Regions from separate parts of the Streptococcus sp. VTCC 12886 genome, predicted to be linked through region 1. Evidence: predicted binding sites of a transcription regulator. Region 1 holds the regulator's gene; each other region holds the start of a gene.
The links. The regulator CtsR, encoded in region 1, represses protease genes until heat stress. The targets are predictions, from matches to a motif close to TTGGTCAAAAAAGGTCAAANA.
Positions count from the first base shown of each region.

Region 2: the regulator CtsR is predicted to act here: its motif matches at 1,865-1,885, upstream of ACPC57_RS07530 (ATP-dependent Clp protease proteolytic subunit).
Region 3: the regulator CtsR is predicted to act here: its motif matches at 2,113-2,133, upstream of ACPC57_RS08105 (ATP-dependent Clp protease ATP-binding subunit).

Region 1 is NZ_JBMVJB010000021.1:33,977-37,261, forward strand. Features, by position in the region: gene ACPC57_RS07380 (ATP-dependent Clp protease ATP-binding subunit) at 1-1,761, opposite strand, end outside; gene ACPC57_RS07385 (CtsR family transcriptional regulator) at 1,767-2,225, opposite strand; gene ACPC57_RS07390 (thioredoxin domain-containing protein) at 2,379-2,717, shown strand; gene tsf (translation elongation factor Ts) at 2,879-3,285, opposite strand, start outside.
Region 2 is NZ_JBMVJB010000022.1:26,441-29,725, reverse strand. Features, by position in the region: gene ACPC57_RS07540 (ABC transporter substrate-binding protein) at 1-662, opposite strand, end outside; gene ACPC57_RS07535 (DUF2129 domain-containing protein) at 827-1,114, opposite strand; gene ACPC57_RS07530 (ATP-dependent Clp protease proteolytic subunit) at 1,231-1,842, opposite strand; gene upp (uracil phosphoribosyltransferase) at 1,943-2,572, opposite strand; gene ACPC57_RS07520 (glycoside hydrolase family 13 protein) at 2,652-3,285, opposite strand, start outside.
Region 3 is NZ_JBMVJB010000025.1:24,198-27,482, reverse strand. Features, by position in the region: gene ACPC57_RS08105 (ATP-dependent Clp protease ATP-binding subunit) at 1-2,084, opposite strand, end outside; gene ACPC57_RS08100 (peptide deformylase) at 2,643-3,053, opposite strand; gene ACPC57_RS08095 (MerR family transcriptional regulator) at 3,125-3,285, opposite strand, start outside.

The DNA.
Region 1 (3,285 bases):
CATATACTCAGACATATCAAAACGGATAAGAGCAGATTCATCATCAAAGAGAACCTCTGCCAAGGCTTTAGCAAGCTCAGTCTTACCGACACCAGTTGGTCCTAAGAACATAAAGGAACCAATCGGTCTGCGACCTGTCCGAATCCCCGACTGATTACGGCGGATAGCTCTACTAATGGCAGAAATAGCTTCTTCCTGCCCAATCACACGTTTGTGCAATTCTGCTTCCAGATTCAGGTACTTCTTAGTATCTGATTGGCTGAGCTTGGCTACTGGGATACCTGATAAGCGACTAAGTGTTTCCAAAATGTCATCTTCTGTCACTTCTAAGTCATCGTTTTGACTCAACAGATTCTTTTCTGTAGTCTTGATTAAGAGCTTACTGACAGTCTTGTATTTTCCAGCCATCAAAGCTTTATCAATAGTTGAAAGACCTGTTTCTTCAACCTGCCCTTTCACTCTATTTTGTACCGTTGCACTGGCTTCATCTAACAAGTCAATTGCTGAGTCTGGCAAGTTTTTACTAGTCAGATACCTCTTGGCGTAAGTCACAGCTGTCTCAACAGTCGCATCTCCAATACGGACCCTATGGTATTTTTCAAAAGTCCCTTTAAGCCCGGTCAAAATGGCAATACTGTCCTCAACTGTCGGCTCTTCAATGGTCACTTTGGCAAAACGACGGACCAGGGCAGCATCTTTTTCAATATGCTTTTGGTATTCATCCTGTGTCGTTGCACCAACAGTGCGTAGGGTCCCTCGAGCCAAGGCCGGTTTGAGAATATTGGCAGCATCTAAGGTTGAATCAATTCCCGAACCCGACCCCATAATAGTATGTAATTCATCGATAAAGAGGATAACCTGACCATCTTCTTCAATATCATTGATGATATTATTCATCCGCTCTTCAAAGTCACCACGGAAACGAGTTCCTGCAATAACATTCATCAAATCAAGTTCCAAAACACGCATCTTTGCTAAACTGACAGGAACATTTCCTTCTGCAACACGCTGAGCAAGACCTAATGCTAGTGCTGTTTTTCCAACACCTGCATCGCCAACCAAAACAGGATTGTTCTTCGTTTTACGTGATAGAATTTGAATCATCCGTGAAATTTCAGCATCGCGACCAATAACAGGTTCAATTTTCCCCTCGCGAGCTAAGGCTGTCAAATCTCGTGTATAATCCTCCAATCCACCACTTTGAGCAGTTGGTGGCATGCCCATCATTTGACCTACACTTGCTGTTTTAGCCTTTCCACCTTTCATCACGCTACGGATAGCTTTCAAATCCTCTTTGGTGAACCCTGCACGATACTCTAAGTTTTTACGTAAATCAACAAAACGGAATTCATCTTCTATCTCTTCAAAATGAAAACCTACTTTATCTAGAATTTGACTTGCGGTTGAACGTTTGTCTAACAGCATTGCCTGAAACAAATGCTCGCTTCCTAATTCTTTTGCCTTAACGACTTCTGCAATCTTTCTAGCGAACTGAGCTGTATCGTCTAATCTCTTTGAGGAGGGTAGAATATTAAATTTATCCAATTCTTCACGGTATACTTTTTCTGTAACAACAAAAGTAGCATGTTCGAAATCTGAAATACTCATTGGGTATTCTGCCAAAACAGCACCAGCTACCGTATCGTGATTGATGACAAATGCTAGCAAAATATGCCACGTTTCTAAATGATCGCATGCATATCGTTGGGCAATCAACTGAGCATCTTCATAAACCCGTTGTAAGCCTGTTGAAATTTTCATGAAAATTAATCCTCTTTCCTATCTAAATGACGGAGTAGTTGCAGCATCATTCGCGCTCGAATTTTATCCGCATCTTTCCCCAAGACATCGTTGGAAGCCGTTGCTAAAAACAAATTTCCTTCGCGTTCTGTCATCAAGCCTTCATCAAACAACAATTGTAATATATCAGCAAATACCGTTGTTGATAATTGCTCACCCATATTTTTTATTAGGTCATGTACCAATTCATGTTTGTCCGAGAAGGTAATCCTACCAATACGAATATACCCTCCTCCGCCACGCTTACTTTCTACAATGTAGCCACGGCTTGCAGTAAATCGTGTTTTGATAACATAGTTAATCTGACTCGGAACCACTTCAAATCGACTGGCCAATTCACTCCGACGCAATACAGCAACACTGACTTGATCTAGAATGGCCTTGATATGTTCCTCGATATAATCCGATGTATTTTTCATCACCATAGTATCGCCTCTTTCTTTGATTTTCTTTGACATTCTTTGACCATTATACCGTAAAAATAGATTTTTTTAAAGTAAAAGCAACAGTGTCGATCGTAGTCGATTTTTGAAATTAATCCTAAAATTCTTTATAATAGAAAGAAAAAGGAGTAGACAATGGATTTCAAAACGTATATTCAAGATTTTATTACAATTGACGTGGAGCAGGCCCAAACTTTGCTTTCAGCAAAAGAGGGAGCCATCCTCTTTATCGGACGCGCAACCTGCCCTTACTGCAATCGGTTCGCGCCAAAACTACATAAGGTAGCCAAAGAGGAGCAAGTACCTATTCACTTCCTCGACTCTAGTCAAGCCAGCCCTGAACTCCAAGCCCTACGCGACCACTACCAAGTTCCTACGGTCCCTGGACTCCTCGTCGCAAAAGCAGACGGTGTCCAAGTCCGTTGCGACTCTAGTATGACAGAAAAAGAAATTACAGCGTTTATACAAGATTAAAAGAACGACAAAAGCACCGGCCAGACGACCGGTGCTTTTGTAAGGAGATGTGAAAAATATTAAGGATTGATATTAGTATAGCACATTCAACCTATTCATTCATCAGCCCTAAGACCGATTTTACAAAAAGAACTCCCTGTCGGAAGTTCTTCTATATATGATTATTTACCAAGAGCTGCTGCCATAGTAGCTGCAACTTCTGCTTCAAAGTCGTTTGAAGCTTTCTCGATACCTTCACCCACTTCGAAACGAGCAAATTCTACAACAGAAGCGTTCACTGAGTTCAAGTAAGCTTCAACTGTTTTGCTGTCGTCCATGATGTAAACTTGAGCAAGAAGTGTGTAAGCTTGGTCAACTTGAGTATTGTCCAACATAAAGCGATCCATTTTACCTGGGATGATTTTGTCCCAGATTTTTTCTGGTTTGCCTTCAGCTGTCAATTCTGCTTTGATAGCTTCTTCAGCTGCTGCAATCACTTCGTCAGTCAATTCAGCTTTTGAACCGTATTTCAACAATGGCAATGCTGGTTTGTCAACCATTGCACGGCTTTCGTTGTCTTGTTCGATCT
Region 2 (3,285 bases), on a different contig from region 1:
TCTTTATCACCAGAAGCAAATGTAATTTCTGAAACAATTTCTCCTGTGTAAGCTTTCTTGAAGGCCTCAGCTACACCTTTACCGTAATCAGATGAGTTGTCAAAGTAAAGAACAACTTTCTTAGCTGACAAGTTTTCAGTAGCGTACTTAGCCATGATTTCACCTTGGTATCCATCTGTAAAGGTTGTACGGAAGAAGTATTCTTGTACCTCACCTTTATCATTTTCAACCAAGTTTGTTTGTGTACCTGAAGGAGAAATCATTGGAACACCTGCTGAAGTTAAAGCTGGAATAGATGCTGCTGAAGCTCCTGATGTAGCAGGGCCGATCACGACGTTTGCACCCTCACTTGCCAAGCTTGTTGCAACCGTTGCAGCTTCAGCGGTTTCAGATTTATTGTCTTTTGTGATAACTTCAATCTTTTTGCCATCAATACCACCAGCAGCATTGATTTCTTTTACTGCAAGGTTGGCACCTTTTTCTTCTGTTTGACCATAAGATGAAACAGCACCAGATAACTCCAAGTTATAACCGATTTTAAATGTTTCCCCAATAGTTGAACCAGCTGCGGATGTATTGGTTGTTGAAACATTGCCACAGGCAGCGAGGAGAGCTGCTGAAGCAAATGTAGCGATTGCTACTGCAAATTTTCTTGTTTTCATGAAAATACCTTAAAACTTTCTTAAATTTAACATGTATCTAATATACAGAATTATCTGAAAATTGTCAATAAAAATGAACAAAATTTTTAAAAAAATTAAAATTTTAATAATTCTCCAAATAATTCACAAAAAAAGCCATCATTACTGATGACTCCATATTACCATTATGACGATATGCGGGCTGGCTCTGGCTTATCAATCGATTCACGCCATAGACTCCCTACAAAGTTTTGATCCAATTCTTTTATATATGAAGGAACTAATTTTTTAACAAACTTCTCCTTCTTTAGTTTTGTAATGGCCACATCTACTTTATCTTTATCCATATAGACAAGAACATACCGTAAGCGTTTGGAATGATAGACGATATCTCCATATTGGTTTAATTTACGGGCATCACGGTTATAATGTAAATATACTGCTAAACTAATCCGATCTTTCTTCTCAAACATGTCAACTCCTCTAAAATTGATTCTTCCTATATTATACCGCTTTCAATTAAAAATGAAAAGCTCCAACAATCAAGTCGATCATCAGAGCATGTAAGAATAATCTTATAGAAACAACATTACTTAGTCTTTGTATTATACATAATTTGGTCGATAAAGCCGTATGCCAAGGTTTCTTCAGCAGACATCCAATAGTCACGTTCTGCATCCTTATGGATTTGTTTGACTGTCTTACCAGAATTTTCCGCCAAGATTTTTTCTAACTTGTTACGAGTATTTAAGAGGTGTTCTGCTGCAATTGCCATGTCAGTTTGCTGAGTACCACCACCAGTGCCTCCCATTGGTTGGTGAATCAGGTATTCTGCATTAGGAAGCATGAAACGTTTGCCTTTTGTACCACTTGAAGCAATGATTGTTCCCATACTTGCTGCAGTACCCATTACAATTGTCTGTACGTCTGCTTTAATGAAGTTCATTGTATCCACGATGGCAAGACCTGCAGAAACAGAACCCCCTGGTGTATTTACATAGAGATAAATATCTTTTGTTGGATCTTGTGCATCTAGGAAAAGCAATTGGGCAATAATCGAATTGGCCATATTGTCCTCAACCGGACCTGTCAACATAATGATGCGGTCTTTCAGCAAACGTGAATAAATATCATACGAGCGCTCACCGCGACTAGTTTGTTCAATAACTACTGGAATCATAAATTTACTCCTTTTCGAGATTTTCTTTTCCCATTATATAAGAATAGTCAAAATTGGTCAAATAAAAAACACGATTTAAAACCAGAAAAAAGAAATCAGCTCAACTGATTTCTTACGGAGATTATTTAGTACCGAAAAGGCGATCACCAGCATCTCCAAGACCTGGAACGATATAGCCTTTATCATTGAGTTTTTCATCCAAGGCTGCTGTAAAGATATCGATATCTGGATGTGCATCTTGAAGTGCTTTCACACCTTCTGGAGCGGATACCAAGGCGACAAATTTAATATTTGAAGCTCCACGTTTTTTCAAGGAATCCACTGCAAGAATTGCTGAACCACCAGTTGCTAACATTGGGTCTACTACCAAGATATGGCGTTGATCAATATCTTCTGGCAATTTCACAAGGTATTCAACTGGTTGTAAGGTTTCTTCATCGCGGTACATACCAATATGACCAACTTTAGCTGCCGGAACCAAGCTAAGCAATCCATCGACCATACCAATACCAGCACGAAGAATTGGCACAATAGCTAATTTCTTACCTGCAATTTGTTTTTGAACTGTTTTTGTAATCGGTGTTTCAATTTCCACATCTTCAAGTGGCAAGTCACGCAATACTTCGTAGCCCATTAACATGGCAATTTCATTGACCAACTCACGGAAATCTTTTGTAGAAGTTGTTGTTCTACGAAGGATAGACAATTTATGCTGAATGAGTGGGTGTGAAATGACTTGGAATTTACCCATGATGATGAAACCTCTCTTTTTTGTTTTTTCTATTTTACCAAAAATTCATGAAAAAAGCTCGTGAATATTGAAAATTATCTTATTTTTTGAGAACGATTGCCTCATACGGTCTCAATAATTGTCCAGCCAAAAATGCAGCCTCTTCGTAATTATGCATAAACAGGGAATATCCCTCGCTCGATACTTCGAAGGCTTGCTCATCACTTGTGAAATTCACCAGAATGATGAAATCATCCTGTTCATCATATTTACGGTAGGCCATTACCGAGCTATTTCCAGTCTCCATCACTTCATATTTTCCTTCGGACATACAAGGATACTCTTTCCGAAGAGCGATTAATTTTTGATAGGTATAGAAAAGAGATTGTTTGTCTGCAAGTGCTTTTTCAACGTTGATGTCTTTGACAGTATCTCCAAAAGCCAGCCAGGCTTGACCTGTACTGAAGCCTGCTCCTTCTGCTCCTGTCCATTGCATTGGACGGCGAGCATTATCACGACCTTTGGCATTTATAGAAGTAATCAATTCCTCCTTGGTAAAGCCATTTTCAATCCGTTCCGCATACATGCGACGTGTTTCAATATCATCTGCCTGGTTAATATCTGTAATTGGCGTATTAATCATACCGATTTCCTCACCTTGGTAGATATAAGGAGTCCCTGACATAAAATGAAGATAAATAGCCAACATTTTACCACTTAGCTCACGAAATGCA
Region 3 (3,285 bases), on a different contig from region 1:
ATTTGGATGGTTCCATTTACCACATCAGCTTCTAAATTTTTAGCATCAAGGTTATCCAAGTGGAAGTCTGTGACTTTGTCACGGATTTGTTGTTCAACCACACGACGGAGTGGACGAGCACCCATAACTTCATCATAGCCTTCTTCTGTCATATAGGCTTTAGCAGCTTCGCTAACTGACAACTCAATGCCTTTCTTAGAAAGAGTCTTGTTAACTTCATTCAACATAAGATCGACAATCTTAGAAAGGTCCTCCTTATCTAAGTGTGAGAACTCAATAACTGCGTCGAAACGATTAAGGAATTCCGGACGGAAGTAAGGTTTCAAACGATCCATGAGTTCTGGTTTATCATCATCTTCTGTCCAGTTAGATTCGTAACCGAAGCCAGCGTTTGAAGTTGCGATAATGACTGTGTTCTTGAAGTTTACAGTATTACCTTGACCATCAGTCAAACGGCCATCATCCAAAACTTGGAGGAGAAGGGTGATAACTTGAGGGTCTGCCTTTTCAATTTCATCAAGAAGGATGATTGAATAAGGGTTACGACGAACACGTTCTGTCAAGGTATTGCTATTATCATCATAACCAACATAACCAGCTGTTGTACCGATCAATTTAGAAACGGCTGTGCGGTCGCTGTATTCTGACATGTCCAAACGGATGATAGCATCTTTGGTACCGAACAAATCAAGGGCCAATTGTTTAGCCAACTCAGTTTTACCAACACCAGTAGGTCCTACAAAGAGGAAGCTACCGATTGGACGGTTACCATCGTCAAATCCTGCACGATTACGACGGATGGAACGTGCCACTGCTTCAACGGCCTTATCTTGACCGATAACCTTAGCTTGCAAACGGTTACCCATATCTTTCAAACGTTCGATATCCGTTGCACCCATTTGAGATACTGGAATACCAGTCATACGTTCTACGGATTCAGCCACATCGTTTACAGTCGCAGTCACCTTGCGATCTTTTGCATGGTTAGCAATTTTCTTTTCAAGTTTTTCAATACGAATCTTAGAATTTAGAGCTGCTTCGAAATCTTCTTTAGCAACTGCAGCTTCTTGTTTAGCTTTTTCTTCTTCGATTTCACGTTCAACAGCATTGACATCAGTTACTGGATGTTGTGCTGCCAAGTGAGCTGCTGTCACGTCCAAAAGGTCAATAGCCTTATCTGGCAAGCTACGTTGTGGAATGTATTGTACTGAAAAATCAACCGCTGCTTTCAAGACTTCATCTGGCAAGATAACATTGTGGTGTTTTTCATAAAGATCACGAATACCTTGAAGAATCTTGAAGGTATCTTCAGGAGAAGGAGCATTGACCTTAACTTCGTTGAAACGACGAGCAAGGGCAGCATTCTTCAAGATAGTGTTACGGTATTCATCTTGAGTTGTTGCACCAATCACTGTTATTTCACCACGTGAAAGAGCAGGTTTCAAGATATCAGCCAGACCTTTAGAACCTTGACCATCGCCAGTGCTTCCGGCACCAAGAATTTGATGAATTTCATCGAAGAAGAGGATAATGTTTCCAGCTTCTTTGACTTCATTTACCAAGTTTTGAATGTTTTCTTCAAAGCTACCACGGTATTGAGTACCAGCTTCCAAGCCCGAAATGTCAATGGAGATGATTTCTTTGTCCTTGATAGCAGCTGGGACATCACCATTAACGATGGCTTGTGCCAAACCTTCAACTACAGCTGTTTTACCAACCCCAGCATCACCGACAAGGACTGGGTTATTCTTAGTACGACGAGCCAAGATTTCGGCAGTTTCTTGAATTTCTTTGTTACGTCCGATAACAGGATCCAATTTACCTTCGCGAGCCTCTTGAGTCAAATTGCGACCTAATTTTGCTAGTATCCCATCTGATTTTATCTGACCTTTAGATGGTGCTTGTGCCACTTCTTCGGTCTGTGGCAGGCGACCGGTCTGACGGTACATAGCAAATTCCTCCGGTGTCACTTCACGCCCATTGATAGAATAACGGCGGCGCTCTGTACTGTAACCACCCATGTTGGCCATGAGTTGATTGAAAATATCGTCCATATTGTTAAAGTTATTGAAATTGTTGTTCATAGTAGTTACCTCGTTTCTGTTTTATTTATTTTTGACTTTTACTGACCTTTGTTTTAGAAAGATTGACTTAGTCTTTCAGTTTGCTTTTAGTACTAGCTCTAAAGGTTTGGGGAACCTTTGGAGGTGGGAAATAGTGCGAACAAAGTTCGAATCAAAAGCTACAGGCAGCTTCAATAGTCCAGTGAACTATTGAAGGTTGGAATTCGCACTTACGATAGTAAGTAACATTCGTAAAGTACGGCAAAGCGAGTTCAAACAATCCAGTGGAGTGTTTGAAGCTGGAAATAGGGAAATGGAGTTTCCTCGTACGTCAAAGTAATAAAAGATAAACTAAATGACGCTAATAGGGTGTTATCCTGTCTTTCATAACAACCTCCTTATAGGTTTGCTTTTTACTGACCAATAGTTCAAAATATAAATCATTACTTTTTACTTTTTGATCTTTACTGACCTTTTGATTAAACATTCCGCAAGGCATTTACCTTACGAATCTTATTATACACAATTAGTCAGCAAAGGTCAATAGATTTGTTAACATTTTTCAAACTTTTTAAAAAGTTAGATAACAATCCCTTCCAAATGATCTAGTTCATGCTGAACAATCTGGGCTTGGAAGTCAGTTAGTTTTAGTCTCCGCTTTTTCCAAGAAGCATCAAAAAACTCTACTTCAATTTCCTGATAGCGAGTGGTCGTGCGAGTACCTACTAGCGACAGGGAGCCTTCCTCTGTCTGATAGGGCTTGGCCTTGCTGATGAGGACGGGATTGTACATGACCAGATTGGCGAAGCCCATGTTGACGATGATTATCCGCTTTTTGACGCCAATCATGTTGGCCGCCATACCCACGCAGGCATGAGCGTTGGCTACCAAAGTATCCTGTAAATCTTGACCTACCTGCACATCTAGCTGAGTCGCAGGCTCAGACTTCTTCTGCAGGAAGAAAATATCTTTCATAATAGGTTGAATCATGGGGTGCCTCCTTACACTCTAGGTACATCTAGTATACCAAAAAAGCCTAGTTCTCACTAGACTTTCCTTATTTATTCTTGGCAATAAATCGCAATGGCTTGACTGACAAAGGCTACTGTGCCTGGTCCACCTGCTCGGTCGATATTGGCTGAAAATCGCTCATCTTCAACATACATGAAACCCAGATTTTGCAAAATTTCCTTTGTGCAGGTGTAGAAATGTTCCGTGATAT